2 linked regions of the Pseudonocardia sp. HH130630-07 genome follow. The protein of the gene in region 2 interacts with the protein of the main gene of each other region in a pairwise test. Links are inferred from orthologs where the notes say so. Each region holds a gene or a part of one and is shown on either strand. Other genes may lie near its edges. The genes, in order: ftsZ and rlmN.

Evidence for each region.
Region 1: the proteins of rlmN (region 2) and ftsZ interact in binary tests that used the Escherichia coli proteins (3 or more experiments, as listed by UniProt). The link is inferred for Pseudonocardia sp. HH130630-07 from one-to-one orthologs.

Annotation. Positions count from the first base shown.
Region 1 is NZ_CP013854.1:142,446-149,712, forward strand. Bases 4,327-7,249 are described here. They hold ftsZ (cell division protein FtsZ), read right to left. Parts: upstream 6,523-7,249; coding sequence 5,131-6,522; downstream 4,327-5,130. Other genes in these bases: AFB00_RS00690 (YggS family pyridoxal phosphate-dependent enzyme), read right to left, coding at 4,327-4,331; pgeF (peptidoglycan editing factor PgeF), read right to left, coding at 4,336-5,079; AFB00_RS00705 (cell division protein FtsQ/DivIB), read right to left, coding at 6,827-7,249. In the rest of the region: AFB00_RS00670 (hypothetical protein), read right to left, coding at 146-1,444; DivIVA-like cell division protein Wag31, read right to left, coding at 1,527-2,387; AFB00_RS00680 (YggT family protein), read right to left, coding at 2,435-2,731; AFB00_RS00685 (cell division protein SepF), read right to left, coding at 2,735-3,484; more of AFB00_RS00690, read right to left, coding at 3,588-4,326; more of AFB00_RS00705, read right to left, coding at 7,250-7,267. UniProt on the Escherichia coli protein: Essential cell division protein that forms a contractile ring structure (Z ring) at the future cell division site. The regulation of the ring assembly controls the timing and the location of cell division.
Region 2 is NZ_CP013854.1:4,343,893-4,351,129, reverse strand. What follows is about bases 2,822-5,714. They hold rlmN (23S rRNA (adenine(2503)-C(2))-methyltransferase RlmN), read right to left. Parts: upstream 4,877-5,714; coding sequence 3,767-4,876; downstream 2,822-3,766. Other genes in these bases: AFB00_RS20590 (hypothetical protein), read right to left, coding at 4,903-5,493; AFB00_RS20600 (ABC transporter ATP-binding protein), read left to right, coding at 2,822-3,670. In the rest of the region: AFB00_RS20615 (ABC transporter substrate-binding protein), read left to right, coding at 1-675; AFB00_RS20610 (carbohydrate ABC transporter permease), read left to right, coding at 672-1,613; AFB00_RS20605 (carbohydrate ABC transporter permease), read left to right, coding at 1,613-2,491; more of AFB00_RS20600, read left to right, coding at 2,546-2,821; AFB00_RS20585 (Rieske (2Fe-2S) protein), read left to right, coding at 5,761-6,255; AFB00_RS20580 (class I SAM-dependent methyltransferase), read right to left, coding at 6,278-7,024; AFB00_RS20575 (phosphatidate cytidylyltransferase), read right to left, coding at 7,024-7,237.

The sequences.
Region 1 (7,267 bases), 4.2 Mb from region 2 along the record:
TCACGGGCCGCACCCGTCCGGTTCTACTCGGGCGGAACCGACCGCCCTTTCTTCCGGAGGCTCCCCGGTGATGGCCGGATCAGCGCCTGTGGAACCAGGGTAGCGCGCACGCCCACCCGGATATACCGCAGCCCGGTCCGGCGGCTCAGCGGACCTGCGCCGGGTGCTGTTCCCCGAGCGTGCGGTTCGGTGTGCACTGGCCGCACGGGGTGAACCCGAGCTCGACGGCCTCGCTCACCGGCAGCGGGATCACCTGGCGGCCGGCCAGGGTCCGGCAGCTCTCCACGTGGTAGCGGGGGTGTTCGTCGATGACGAGCACCTCGTCCGGGAGCCGGGCGACGAGGTTCGCCAGCGTCGGGTCCCGTGGTTCCTCCGGTGCCTCCGCACCGTCCTGCGCTGCGTCCACCGCGGCGTCACCGCCCGGGGGAACGCCCGCGTCGGCGCCCGCGGCGCCTGCGGCACCGAGCGCGGTGGTGGCACCTGCTCCGGCGGGCTCACCGGACGACACCGGCGGCTGCTCCGCCCCGTTCCCGGTGACCGGCATGCCGCCCGCGGCCGGCACGGCCGTGGTCGCGGCCTCGACCCGGCCGGTCGCACCGGCCGGTGATCCCGTCTGCACGGCCCGGGTGGCGTCGGCACCACCGGTTCCCGGCCCGTCGTCGGCGCCGGACCGGACTGCGTCCGGCGACCGGTCGGATCCGCCGGCCGCGAGACCCACGACCGTCGCACCGGCCGCGCCCGTGACCGCGGGGTCGGCGGACCGCTCGGGCCCGCCCGTCCCGGGGCCACCGTTCTCGCGCCGCCCGGCGGTGGACTCGTCCGCCGCGGCGGGTCCGTCGGCCGGAACCGCACCGCCCGGGTCCCCGGTCCTCGTCGGGTCGCCGCCACGACCCGCATCGTCCCGGTGCTCCGGGCCACCGTCGGCCGCCGGCGCACTGGGAGCGCCTGCGGGGTGACCCCCGGTCGATCCTTCCGTGCCGTCCCCGCCGGATTCGGTCACGGAGGGTGACTGAGATCCACTCGAACGGGAAGCGACGGGCGGTGCCCCCGCTGAGCCGGGCGGCCGCACGAACGGTATCTGGATCGTCGCGTCGGCCGCGTTGTCCGCCGCTGCACCGCCGCCGGGGACCTGCTGGCCCACGGCGGGCTGCTGCGGCCGCACGACCGGCAGGACCTGCGTGGCCGGCTCCGGGTCGGAGCCGTAGTGCGCCTCGGCCGGCGGGTGCTCGTACGGGTTGTTCCCCGCCGGAGCACCCTGCGCCGTGTCCCGGCGATCCCCGGCGCGCACGGCGGACCGGGTCTGCCACCAGTCGTAGAGCAGGGCGAGCCCTGCGATCAGGCTGATGGCCACCGAGGTCCAGGCCAGCGCCACCACGTGCAGGAACCATCCTGCGAGCAGCAGCACCAGCGCGATGACCACGAGGATCAGGACCAGCACCAACATCGGCGAACTCCGTCTTTCGGCAGCGGCACCCGTCCGCTACCCCGTCGTCGTCGGTCGTGCCCGGATTGCTCCGGACCCGGTGTCAGCTCCCGGTGTCGGCCCGCTGGCCGTACCCGGACGCGGCGTAGCCACCGTTCGAACTCAACCGGGTGCCACCACCGGAGCCGTCCGACGGAGCGGCCGACCCACGACCTTCCAGGTCACGGAGCTGCGACTCCAGGTAGGTCTTGAGCCTGGTGCGGTACTCCCGCTCGAAGGTCCGCAGCTCGTCGATCTTCTTCTCGAGCACGGACTTGTCGCGCTGGATCGCGCCCATGATCTCGTTCTGCTTGCGCTCGGCCTCGCTGACCAGGCCGGCGGCCTTGTCCCGGGACTGGCGCTCGAGCGTCTCGGCCCGGGTCCTGGCGTCGTTCAGCATGGTCTCGGCACGCGAACGCGCGTCGTTGACCAGGCCGTCGGCCTTCGTCCGGGCGTCGGAGAGCAGCTGCTCGGACTTGGTCCGGGCGTCCGACAGCATCGTGTCGGCCTCGTTCTTGGCCTCCGCGGTCAGCCGGTCGGCCATCTCCTGGGCGAGGCCCAGGACCTTGGCGGCCTGCACGTGGTGGTCGCCACCGTCGGCGTCGGCGGCGGCCACGGCACCGGCCAGCTGCGGCGCGGGAGCACCCACGCCACGGCCCATCGGCGACGGCGAGGCCTGCAGCGCCTGGGTCTGGGCCGGAGCCGGCTGGCTACGGGCCTCCTCCAGGTCGGCCTCGGCATCGCCGAGGCGCTGCTCCAGCTGCGCGACCTGGTCGCGGAGGTCGTCGTTCTCGCCGATCAGGCGGGCCAGCTCGGCCTCGACCAGATCGAGGAAGGCGTCGACCTCGTCCTCGTTGTACCCCCGTTTCCCGATCGGGGGTTTGCTGAACGCGACGTTGTGCACGTCGGCGGGCGTCAGCGGCATCGGATCACCTCATGCGGTCCTCGGCGGCACTCCTGGGTGACTGGGGCTCATCCCAGGAGCTGTGATCTGGCGATGCTCATCACGATGAACACCGCCAGCACCAGCACCATAATCGACAGGTCCAGTCCGACGCCTCCGATACGGACCACAGGAATTACTCTCCGCAACAACTTGACCGGAGGGTCAGTCACGGTGAAGACGACCTCGAGCGCCACCGCGGGGGCCCCGGCGGGTCGCCACTGGCGCGCGAACGACCGGACCATCTCGACGACGATCCGGGCCGCGAGCAGCAGCCAGAAGAAGAACAGGACGTAGTAGACGAGGAAGCCGATCGCGGTGGACACGGCTCAATCCTGTCGGAAAGCTCCGCGCTCGGCGAGCCTCCGCGCGTCGTCCGCGGAGACGTCCACGTCGGCGGGGGTGAGAAGGAACACCCGGTCGGTGACCTTGTCGATCGAGCCGCGCAGCGCGAAGGCCAGCCCGGCGGCGAAGTCCACCAGGCGTTTCGCGGCGGCACCGTCGAGGTCGGTGAGGTTCATGATGACCGGCACGCCGTCCCGGTACCGCTCGCCGATCGTGCGGGCCTCGTTGTAGCTGCGGGGGTGCAGCGTCGTGATCGACGCCGGTCCGGCGGCCGTGCGGTCGCGCTGCTCCGGCACCGTCGACGGCGCCGGGGCGGCCGCCAGCGGGGCCGGTCGCTCCTCGCGCCGGTCCTCCCGGGCCGGGCCGCGCAGGGCGTCCGGGTCCATCGCGAGCGCCCCGCGGACGGCCGCTCCCGCGCCACCACCGATCGGGCTGGGCAGCGGACCGGCGTCCCGCTCACCGCGAGGATCGTGCCGCACGGCGCGCGGCGCACGGAGCGGTTCCCGTGTCGCACGGGCGCCCCATCCGTCCTGGTAGCTCCCGGAGCCCTCGTACCGGTCGTCGTCGTAGCCGTCCGGGTCGGCGAACCGCCCTCCCCCGGAGGACCAACGGTCGCCACGCGGGCCGGCGTGCTGCTCGTGGCCGCCCCGGTAGTGGTCCGGCTCGTCCACGTAGTCCATCTCATCGGCCGGGACCATGCCGAAGTACGCCTTCAGCCGGTACATCGCGCTCATCCGCTGTCCCCTCGCAGTACTGCTCGACTCCGTGCGCGGCCAGGCGCACCCCGCGTTCTGGCGACGGTCTCGCCGATGGCTCCTTACCCGCAACGACCAGCGATTACTCGGAGGTTATCCGTCGCTCCCCCACAAGAGCCGTACCGACACGCACCGCGGTCGATCCGTGATCGACCGCGGCCTCGAGATCTCCGCTCATCCCGGCCGACAGCACGGTCGCCCCGGGGTGCCGTTCGCGGGTCCTCCGGGCCGCTCCGGCGATCGCGGCGAACGCCGCGTCCGGCGACCGGTCCAGCGGTGCGACGGCCATCAGGCCGGCCAGTTCCAGCCCCGCCAGCCCCGCGACCAGGTCGGTCAGCTCGTCGAGCCCGGAGTCGGGCACACCGCCGCGCTCGGGGTCACCGTCCACGCTGTACTGGACGAGCACCGGGAGCGGCCCGTCCCGCTCGCCGCGGTCCCGGCTCCTCGCGACCTCCTTGTCGATCGCCCTGGCCAGCCGCTCGGAGTCGACGGACTCGATCCGCGTCACCCACGGGAGCACCGCGCGCACCTTGTTGCGCTGCAGGCCACCCACGAAGTGCCAGTGCAGGGCCGCGTCCGGCCGGAGCCGGGCGACCTCGGCGGCCTTCGCCGCCGCCTCCTGCGCCCGGTTCTCGGCGAACGCGGTCAGACCCAGGTCGACCAGATCGGCGACGTCGACGGCGGGCACGGTCTTGGTGACCGCCAGTAGTGCGACCTCCGCCGGGTCGCGGCCCGCGGCCCGGCAGGCCGCGTCGAGGCGGCCCCGAACGGTACCCAACCGTTCGGCTAGTTCGGCGGTGCGGTCGGGCGGATTGACGTCGGGCACACCGTCATCGTGCCGCGCCGGCGGCGCCGTCGCGAGCACCCCGGGGATCGAGCCAGGTGATCGCGGCCTGCCGCCCGCACCGCCCCTCCCGGCGGTGGCTGAACAGGTCCGGGTCCTCGATCGTGCAGCGCGGGTCGGTGCCGACCTTCGTCACACCGAGCGCGGCCAGCCGCCGGGTGAGCCCGGCCCGCAGGTCGAGCCCGGCCGTGCCGGTACGGGTGGTCGACGCACTGCCCGGCAGGACGGCCTCGACCTCGGCGCGCATCGCGGCGGGCACCTCGTAGCAGCGGCCGCAGACGGCCGGGCCGAGCAGCACCTCCAGCCGCCCGGGCTCCGCACCGAGCGCGGCCATCTCCCCGACGACGGCGTCCAGGACACCGGACGCGGCACCGACCCGACCGGCGTGCGCGGCACCGACGACACCGGCCACAGGGTCGCCCAGCAGCACCGGGACGCAGTCCGCGGCGAGCACGGCGATACCCAGCAGCGGGACGTCGGTGACGACCGCGTCGGTGTCCGGGACGTCCGCGGCCACCCCGCCGGTACCGGGGCGGGCCCGGGGTGGTTCGCGGAGCACCGCGACCCCGGTGCCGTGAACCTGGGTGAGGAACACCAGGCCCGAGAGCCCGAGCTCGCGCACGATCCGGGCCCGGTTCGCGGTGACCGCACCCGGGTCGTCACCGACGCCGCGGGAGAGGTTGAAACTGGTGAACGGCCCGGCGGACCGGCCACCGGCGCGGGTCGTCATGACCCGGCGGATGCGCGGTCCGGACGGTGTCGCGCCGGTGGGCACCGCGGGTCAGCGGCGCATGAACGGCGGGACGTCCACCTCGTCCTCGACCGGGTCCGGGGCGGCCATCGGCCGCGCGGCACCGGGCGCGGGCTGCGCCGGGGGCGCGGACAGGTGCCCGGGCGCCGTGTCGTGGGCCGGCGCGGGCGGCTCGGCACGCAGCTCCGGCTGCCGCGGCGCGGGTGCACCCGGCTGGGCCGGGGGCAGCACGCCGGTCCGCTCGGTGGCCGGGACCGACGCCGGCAGGTGCGGTGCGGTCCGGTCGGCGACGGGGCCGCGCGGGGCCGAGACCTCCGGCTGGACCGGCGGCCGGGCCTGGCCGGTGGCCGGGACCTGCGGCGCGGCGGGCTGCTGGGCCGGTGCCGGCGCGGCGGGCTGCTGGGCCGGTGCGGGCTCGGCGGCCCGCTGGGCACCCTGGCGGAACACCGCGGGCTCCAGCTTCTTGTGCGTGGGCGTGCCGCCCTCGAAGCCGGCCGCTATCACGGTGATGCGCACCTCGTCGCCGAGCGAGTCGTCGATCACGGTGCCGAAGATGATGTTCGCCTCGGGGTGGGCGGCCTCCTGCACGAGCGAGGCCGACTCGTGGATCTCGAACAGGCCGAGGTCCGAGCCACCCGCGATCGACAGCAGCACCCCCTGCGCGCCGTCCATCGACGCCTCCAGCAGCGGGGAGTTGATCGCCTTCTCGGCGGCCTGCACGGCCCGGCCCTCGCCGCGGGCGGAGCCGATGCCCATCAGCGCGGAGCCCGCACCGGACATCACCGACTTCACGTCCGCGAAGTCCAGGTTGATCAGGCCGGGGGTGGTGATCAGGTTCGTGATGCCCTGGACACCGGAGAGGAGCACCTCGTCGGCGGAGCGGAAGGCGTCCATCAGCGAGACCCCGACGTCGCCGAGCTGCAGCAGCCGGTCGTTCGGGATGACGATGAGCGTGTCGCACTCGTTGCGCAGGCCCTGGATGCCCTCCTCGGCCTGGCCGGCGCGCCGGCGCCCCTCGAAGGTGAAGGGGCGGGTGACGACGCCGATGGTCAGCGCGCCGAGCTTGCGTGCAATCGACGCGACGACCGGGGCGCCGCCGGTGCCGGTGCCGCCGCCCTCGCCCGCGGTGACGAAGACCATGTCGGCCCCCTTGAGGACCTCCTCGATCTCCTCCGCGTGGTCCTCCGCGGCCTTGCCGCCGACCTCGGGGTTGGCGCCGGCGCCGAGACCCCGGGTGAGTTCACGGCCGATGTCGAGCTTGACGTCGGCGTCGGACATCAGCAGCGCCTGGGCGTCGGTGTTCACCGCGATGAACTCCACGCCCTTGAGGCCGACCTCGATCATGCGGTTGACGGCGTTCACGCCGCCGCCACCGATGCCGACGACCTTGATCACGGCCAGGTAGTTGTGCGGGGGCGTCATGTGCGGCACCTTCCGTCTCGCTCGGGGTCCGGGGGGTTCGGTGGGTCAAGCTCCGGGTGCCCCGGGCCTTCGGTACGAACGCTAGGTCGCAACGACGGCCCGGGTCCAGCAGGCGCGCCGCGGGCCGACAACACCCCGGTCGGGTGGTTCGCGGTTCCGGTCACGTGAAAAGCGGACCGTCGTCGCCCGGTCACCGTCCGCCGGGAACGCACGGCACGGGCCCGCCGTCCCGGTGGACCGGACCGGCCGCGGCCGACCGTACGACCGCCGGTCACCGGTACGGGGTGCCCGTTCGTGTCCGGGCTCAGCCCGGACGGACGGTCACCAGGTCGGGGCTGGAGACGTCGTACACGGCCCCCTCGCGCCCCAGCAGCGGCCCGAGCACCGCGGCCCGCCGTGCGGTCGTCGCCGGGTCGCCCCACGGTCCCCACAGCACCCGGCGGCCCTCGGTCAGGACCAGCTCGAAGGTCGATCCACCGGCGCCCGGGCCGAGGCTCTCCACCTGGTCCCGCACCGGCGGCGGCAGCGCCCGCAGCACCCCGACCGCGGCGAGCGTCGCCGGGTCGTCCGGCGCCACCGTGGGGAGGGTCAGGACCGGCAGCCGGACCTCCGGCGGCGCGGGCCGGTACGGGAAACCGCTCACGTCGACCAGCATCCGCCCGTCGGGTGTGTCGGCCAGCGCCGCCGGGGTCCGCTCGGTCACGGCGACGACGAGGGTGTCCGGCCAGGACCGGTCGACGTCCAC
Region 2 (7,237 bases):
GCGGTCAACTTCTACGTCGACACGGTCCGCGCGAACGGCCAGGCCGGTGCCGCCGGCTCGGGCTTCTCCGAGTGCGGCAACCAGTTCAGCCAGGGCAACACCGCGATGTGGTTCGACGCCACCGTCGCCGCCGGCCTGCTGGAGAACCCGGACGAGTCCAACGTCGTCGGGAACGTCGGCTACGCGCCGGCCCCGACCGGCGTCGACGGGCTGTCCTCGGGCTGGCTCTACTCGTGGGCGCTCGCGATCCCGAAGACGACCGCCGAGAAGGGGCCGGAGCAGGTCGACGCGACCTGGAAGTTCCTGTCCTGGATGACCTCCAAGCCCTACCAGAAGATGGTGGGCGAGGACCTCGGCTGGACATCGGTGCCGCCCGGTGCCCGGCAGTCGACCTACGACATCCCGGAGTACGCCGCGGCGTCGCAGGCCTACGGCCCGCAGACGCAGGCCGCGATCAACGCGGCCAACCAGGACCGTCCCACCCGGGACCCGGTCCCCTACACCGGCCTGCAGTTCGTCGGGATCCCGGAGTTCCAGGACCTCGGGACGCGGGTCAGCCAGCAGATCTCGGCGGCGATCGCCGGGCAGCAGACCGTCGACGAGGCGCTGGAAGAGGCCCAGCAGTACGCCCAGACCGTCGGTGAGAGCTACCAGCAGCGAGGAGCGGGCCAGTGACGGTGACCGAGACCCCACCACAGGCGCCGCCGGACCGGCCCGGCGCCGGCGCCGCGGCCGCCCGGCGGGACGGCTGGATCCGCCGCGCCCCGCTGCTCCCGGCGCTGATCTTCACGATCATCGTCACCCAGCTGCCGTTCCTGGTGACCATCTGGTACTCGCTGCAGTCCTGGAACCTGGTCAACCCCGGTAGCCAGCGGTTCGTGTGGTTCACCAACTACGCGACCGTGTTCACCGACTCGCAGTTCCGCGGCGTCGCCCTCAACTCGATCCTGCTGACGCTGGGCGCCGTCGCCATCGCCATGGTCATCGGCCTGGCCATCGCGCTGCTGCTCAACCGGGCGTTCGTCGGCCGGGGGATCGTCCGCACCCTGATCATCACGCCGTTCCTGATCACGCCGGTCGCCGGTGCGCTGCTCTGGAAGTCGGTGCTGTTCGACCCGACCTACGGTCTGGTCAACTTCGTGCTCGGCCCGTTCGGCGCCGGTCAGACCGACTGGGTGTCCACCTTCCCGCGGGCCGCGGTGATCATCGCGCTGGTCTGGCAGTGGACGCCGTTCATGATGCTGCTGATCCTGGCCGGGCTCGGCTCCCAGCCGCAGGAGGTCCTCGAGGCCGCCCGGATGGACGGCGCGACCGGGTTCGCGGTGTTCCGCGAGGTCACGCTGCCGCACCTGCAGCGGTTCATCGAGCTGGGCGTCGTCCTCGGCGCGATCTACCTGGTCAACACGTTCGACACGATCTACATGATGACCCAGGGCGGGCCCGGGACGGCGTCGGCGAACCTGCCGTTCTACATCTACCAGCGCGCGTTCCTGGGCTTCGACATCGGTGAGTCCGCCGCGATGGGCGTGGTCACCGTGGTGGCGACGATCATCATCGCGACGCTGGCCCTGCGGCTGATCTTCCGCAGCTTCTCCGCGGCCGAGGAGGCCTGATGAGCACCGACACCACGGCCACCAGTACGGCCGCCACCGCGGCACCGGTCACGCCGGCCCGGCCGAAGGGCCGCGCGACCGGGACACTGCTCACGGTGCTGGCCTGGATCGTCGGCATCGGGTTCTTCTTCCCGGTGCTGTGGATGGTCATGACGGCCTTCAAGACCGAGGCCCAGGCCGTCACCATCCCGCCGACGGTGTTCTTCGCGCCGACGTTCGACAACTTCGCCGAGGTCTTCTCCGGCGGCGTCGGGCCCTACCTGCTCAACTCGCTGTTCGCGACGGTCGCGTCCACCGTGCTGGTACTGGTGCTGGGCACCCCGGCGGCGTTCGCGCTGTCGCTGCGGCCGGTGAAGAAGACCCAGGACGTGCTGTTCTTCTTCATCTCCACCAAGATGCTGCCGGTCGTCGCCGCGATCGTCCCGATCTACGTGGTCGTGAACTACATGGGCGCGCTGGACAACATCTGGACCCTGATCGTGCTCTACACGGCGATGAACCTGCCGATCGCGGTCTGGATGATGCGCTCGTTCTTCCAGGAGGTCCCGAAGGAGCTCCTGGAGGCCGCGAGCATGGACGGTGCCTCGCTGTGGCGGTCGCTGCGCGAGGTCGTCCTGCCGGTCATCTCGCCCGGCATCGCCGCCACGTCGCTGATCTGCATGATCTTCGCCTGGAACGAGTTCTTCTTCGCGGTGAACCTCACCGCGTCCCGGGCCGCGACCGTCCCGGTCTACCTGGTCGGGTTCATCACCTCCGAGGGCCTGTACTTCGCCAGCCTGTGCGCCGCGGCCACCGTCGCCGCGCTGCCCGTGGTCGTGATCGGCTGGATCGCCCAGAACAAGCTCGTGCAGGGCCTGTCCTTCGGTGCCGTCAAGTGACCCGGACGACCGGCCAGCACATCGACAAGCTCAACCAGCAGAAGGAGGCCCGCCGTGGCTGACGTGGTGTTCGACCAGGCGAGCCGGATCTACACCCCGGGCGCCAAGCCGGCCGTGGACCGGCTGGACCTGACCGTGGAGGACGGCGAGTTCGTCGTGCTCGTCGGGCCGTCCGGGTCCGGGAAGTCCACCGCGCTGCGGATGCTCGCCGGGCTCGAGGAGATCGACGGCGGCGCCATCCGGATCGACGGCGAGAACATGGTCGGGGTCCCGTCCCGCGACCGCGACATCGCCATGGTGTTCCAGAACTACGCGCTCTACCCGAACAAGACGGTCGGCGAGAACATGGCGTTCCCGCTGAAGATGGCCGGGGTGGACAAGGCCGAGCGCGACGTCAAGGTCAAGGAGGCGGCCGAGATCCTCGGGCTGACCGACTACCTCGACCGCAAGCCGCGCGCCCTGTCCGGCGGTCAGCGCCAGCGGGTCGCGATGGGCCGCGCGATCGTCCGCGAGCCCCGGGTGTTCCTCATGGACGAGCCGCTGTCCAACCTGGACGCGAAGATGCGCGTGCAGACCCGTACCGAGATCGCCGCCCTGCAGCGCCGGCTCGGTGTCACCACCGTCTACGTCACCCACGACCAGGTCGAGGCCATGACGATGGGTGACCGGGTCGCGCTGCTCGCCGACGGCAAGCTCCAGCAGTTCGCCACCCCCGCCGACCTCTACGACCGGCCGCAGAACGCGTTCGTCGCCGGGTTCATCGGCTCACCGGCGATGAACCTGTTCACCGTCGCGGTCACCGAGCGCGGGGTCACCCTGGCCGGGCACGAGATCGCCCTGCCCCAGGACGTCCGGGCCGCGATCGGCGCCCACCAGCTCACCCGGGTGACCCTGGGCATCCGGCCCGAGCAGTGGAGCGTCGCCGCCGACGGCCACGAGGGCATCCCGGCCCGGGTCGACGTCGTCGAGGAGCTGGGCTCGGACGCCTACCTCTACGGCACGCTGGCCGAGACCTCCGGGGACCTGTCGGCGACCGCGTCGCTGGTCGGGTCCGGCGAGGACCGGGTCGTCGTCCGCACCGGCGGGCGGTCCGGGGCCCGGCGTGGCGACCGGGTCGCGCTCACCCCCTCGGTGGACAACCTGCACCTGTTCCACCCCCAGTCGGGCGACCGGCTCTGACACCGGCTGCCCGGCGGGAATGCCCTCCCGCCGGGCAGGGGGCCACCGCCGCCCCTGCCCCGGGCCCGGCCGGGCGGCGGTGGCCGGAGGAGCGGGTCAGCCGGAGTGCGAGGCGGCGAGCTGGCCGCAGGCGGCGTCGATCTCCTGGCCGCGGGTGTCGCGCACCGTGCAGGCCACCCCGGCGGCGCGGACCCGGCGCACGAACTCCTCCTCGACCGGCTTCGGCGACGCGTCCCACTCGCTGCCCGGGGTCGGGTTCAGCGGGATGAGGTTGACGTGCACCCGGGACGTGCCGATCCGCTGCCGGAGCACCTTCCCGAGCAGGTCGGCCCGCCACGGCTGGTCGTTGACGTCACGGATCAGCGCGTACTCGATGGACAGCCGGCGGCCCGTCGTCGTGGCGTAGCGGCGCCCGGCGTCGAGGACCTCGGAGACCTTCCACCGGTTGTTCACCGGGACCAGGGTGTCGCGCAGCTCGTCGTCCGGGCAGTGCAGGGAGATCGCCAGGGTCACCGGGATCCCCTCCTCGCGCAGCCGGTCGATCGCCGGGACCAGGCCCACGGTGGACACGGTGACCCCGCGCGCGGAGATGCCGAGGCCGTCGGGTGCCGGGTCGGTGATCCGGCGGACGGCGGCCACCACCCGCTTGTAGTTCGCCAGCGGCTCGCCCATCCCCATGAAGACGACGTTCGACAGCCGGGTCGGCTCGTCGAGCAGGCCGTCCCGGGCCGCCGCGGCGGCCATCCGCACCTGGTCGACGATCTCGCCGGTGGACAGGTTCCGCTGCAGGCCGCCCTGGCCGGTGGCGCAGAACGGGCACGCCATGCCGCACCCGGCCTGGCTGGAGACGCAGACCGTCGCCCGGTCCGGGTAGCGCATCAGCACGGACTCGGCGAGCACGCCGTCGTGGCCGCGCCACAGCGTCTTGCGGGTGGCTCCGCCGTCACAGGACTTCTCGGTGAGCGGGGTGACCAGCGCCGGCAGCAGCGCGCCCAGCTTGGCCCGTGCGTCGGCGTTCAGGTCGGTCATCGCCTCGGGGTCGGCGGTCAGCCGGCCGAAGTAGTGTCGGGCGAGCTGGTCGACCCGGAACCGGGGCAGCCCCAGTTCGGCCGCGACGGCGGCACGGTCGGCCGGGGCGACGTCGGCGAGATGGCGGGGCGGCGTGCCGCGGCGGGGGGCGTCGAAGACGAGCGGAAGGCTGGACATGGCACCCAACAGTGTGCCAGCCGCGCTCAGCGCACTCCGGGCAGGCGCAGGTTGTACCGCCGCGACAGGGTCGCGCCGAGATCGTGGAGGATGCCGAGCCGGCGCATCGCGGAGATCCACAGGACCAGCCCGGCGCCGATCCCGATCACCGGTTGCGACGAGCCGGTGCCCTGCCCCTCGTAGGACAGCGCCAGGTACGCCCCGAACGCGGCGAGCAGCAGCACCAGGCCGCCGGTGGCGACCAGGGTGCGCTCCTCCAGCACCGTGGAGGCCAGGATCAGCAGGACGCCGACCAGGGCCGCGGACAGCGCCGTCGCCAGCTCGCCCCAGCTCACCAGGGCGAGCAGCGTCGGCAGCAGCACGATCCCGGCGACCCCGACCAGGATCAGCCGCTGCATCCGCCGCTTGCGCTCGGGATGCAGGGTCACCGCCGTCGCCGCGTTGCGGCGCCGGACGATCCACAGGTAGGCGGTGAGGAACACCCCGAGCGCGACGAGGACGGTCGCCAGGCCGCCGCCGAGGCCACCCGCACCCACGGTCCAGGCCAGGAGTCCGAGCACGATCTCGAGGCTCGGCGCGGGTACACCGAGCGAGGGTTGGCGCATCGTGTACGGCATGCACCCACGGTAGCGACACCGCTCGCCCGTTCGCCGCCACTCCCCCGGGCCCGGTGAGCGGTGTCCTGCGGAGCTCAGGTGGCGGATCGGGTGCGGTCCGTGCACGACCGGGGAGTCCGACGGCCGCGAATCGGACATCGTGGGACGCTGGGGGCGGCCGACGCCGGGATCCGTCCCGATCCGGCCCGACGGGTGCGGCCCCCGAACGCCCACCCGGGACACCACCACCCAGCGGGCCCGCGTGGCCCGCCCTCCCCGAGGAGCGCGATGACCCTCCCCGAACGGACAGTTCCCACCTCAGACGCCGAGAACGCCGAGCCCACCGCCCCGCGCGGCGGCCCGGCCTTCGGCCGCCGCGCCGCGTTCGCCGGCGCCGGAGCCGTCGCCGTCGGTGCGGTCGCGGCCTGCGGCGGTGGCGGCACCACCGACGACGCCGGCGGTCAGCAGGAGGCCGGGGACGCCCCGCAGGGCGCACCCGGCACCGCGCTCGGCCCGGCGTCGGAGGTCCCGGTCGGTGGCGGGAAGATCTACGCCGACCAGCAGGTCGTGGTGACCCAGGCCGCCGCCGGCCAGTACACCGGGCTGTCGGCCGTCTGCCCGCACCAGGGCTGTGCGGTCGCCTCGATCGCCGAGGGCCAGATCGTCTGCCCCTGCCACAACAGCCGGTTCGGTCTCGACGGCGCCGTGCTGCAGGGACCGGCCCAGGAGCCGCTGCAGCAGCGTCCGGTGACCGTCGCCGACGGGTCGATCACCCTCTCCTGACCGCATCCGCCCGCCGCGGGGCTCAGGGCAGGACGAGCCCCGCGGCCCGGGTTCGGGTGTGCAGCCGGTAGCCGACCGGGACGGTCAGGCCCGCGACGTCGTCGATGGCCCGGCGGGCGGTCCGCGCCGAGAACTCGATGCGCAGCACCTCTTCGAGGTCGGCCCGCTCGGCGAACCGCCAGGTGGAGCGCACCCGGCGCAGGGTGAACCCGTGGGCGGCGAAGAACCGGTCCACCGCGGGCGGGTCGTAGCGCGGCAGGTCGGCGCGCAGCCAGGTCCCGTAGGGCCGGGCGGTGAAGTCCAGGTCGACGACGGCGAGCACCCCGCCCGGCCGCAGCACCCGCTCGGCCTCGGCCAGCCCCGGCTCGCATCCCGGGCCGAAGAAGTACGCCGTCCGGGCGTGCACCAGGTCGGCCGAGCCGTCCGGCAGCGGCAACCGCTCCGCACCGGCCGCGACCACCGAGATGCGGTCGTCACCGGCGCACCGCCGCCGGGCCCGTTCGACCAGCGGCGGATGCGGCTCGACGCCGACGACACTGCGCGCCCGCTCGGCGAAGTGCGGCAGGTGGAAGCCGTCGCCGCAGCCGATGTCGACGACGTCGGCGCCGTCCCAGTCCCCGGTCTGCTCGCGCAGCGCGGCCCAGAGGGCGCCGTCGGCGTCCTGCGCCCGGTTCTCGGTCTCGTAGACCTCGGGCCAGTTCCAGATGTTCGGGCTCGGGATGGCCGGGCCGGGGCGGCGCTGCCCGCCGAACCCGGCGAAGCTGCGCATCACCCGGCCGGGACGACGATCCCGAGCACCGCCCACGCGACGAACGCGGTCGGCAGCAGCGAGTCCATCCGGTCGAGCAGCCCGCCGTGGCCGGGCAGCAGCGTGCCCATGTCCTTGATGCCGATGTCCCGCTTGACCAGGGACTCGACGAGATCTCCGAGGGTGGCCGTGGCGACCAGCAGGGCGCCGACCAGGGTGCCCCAGTACCAGGCC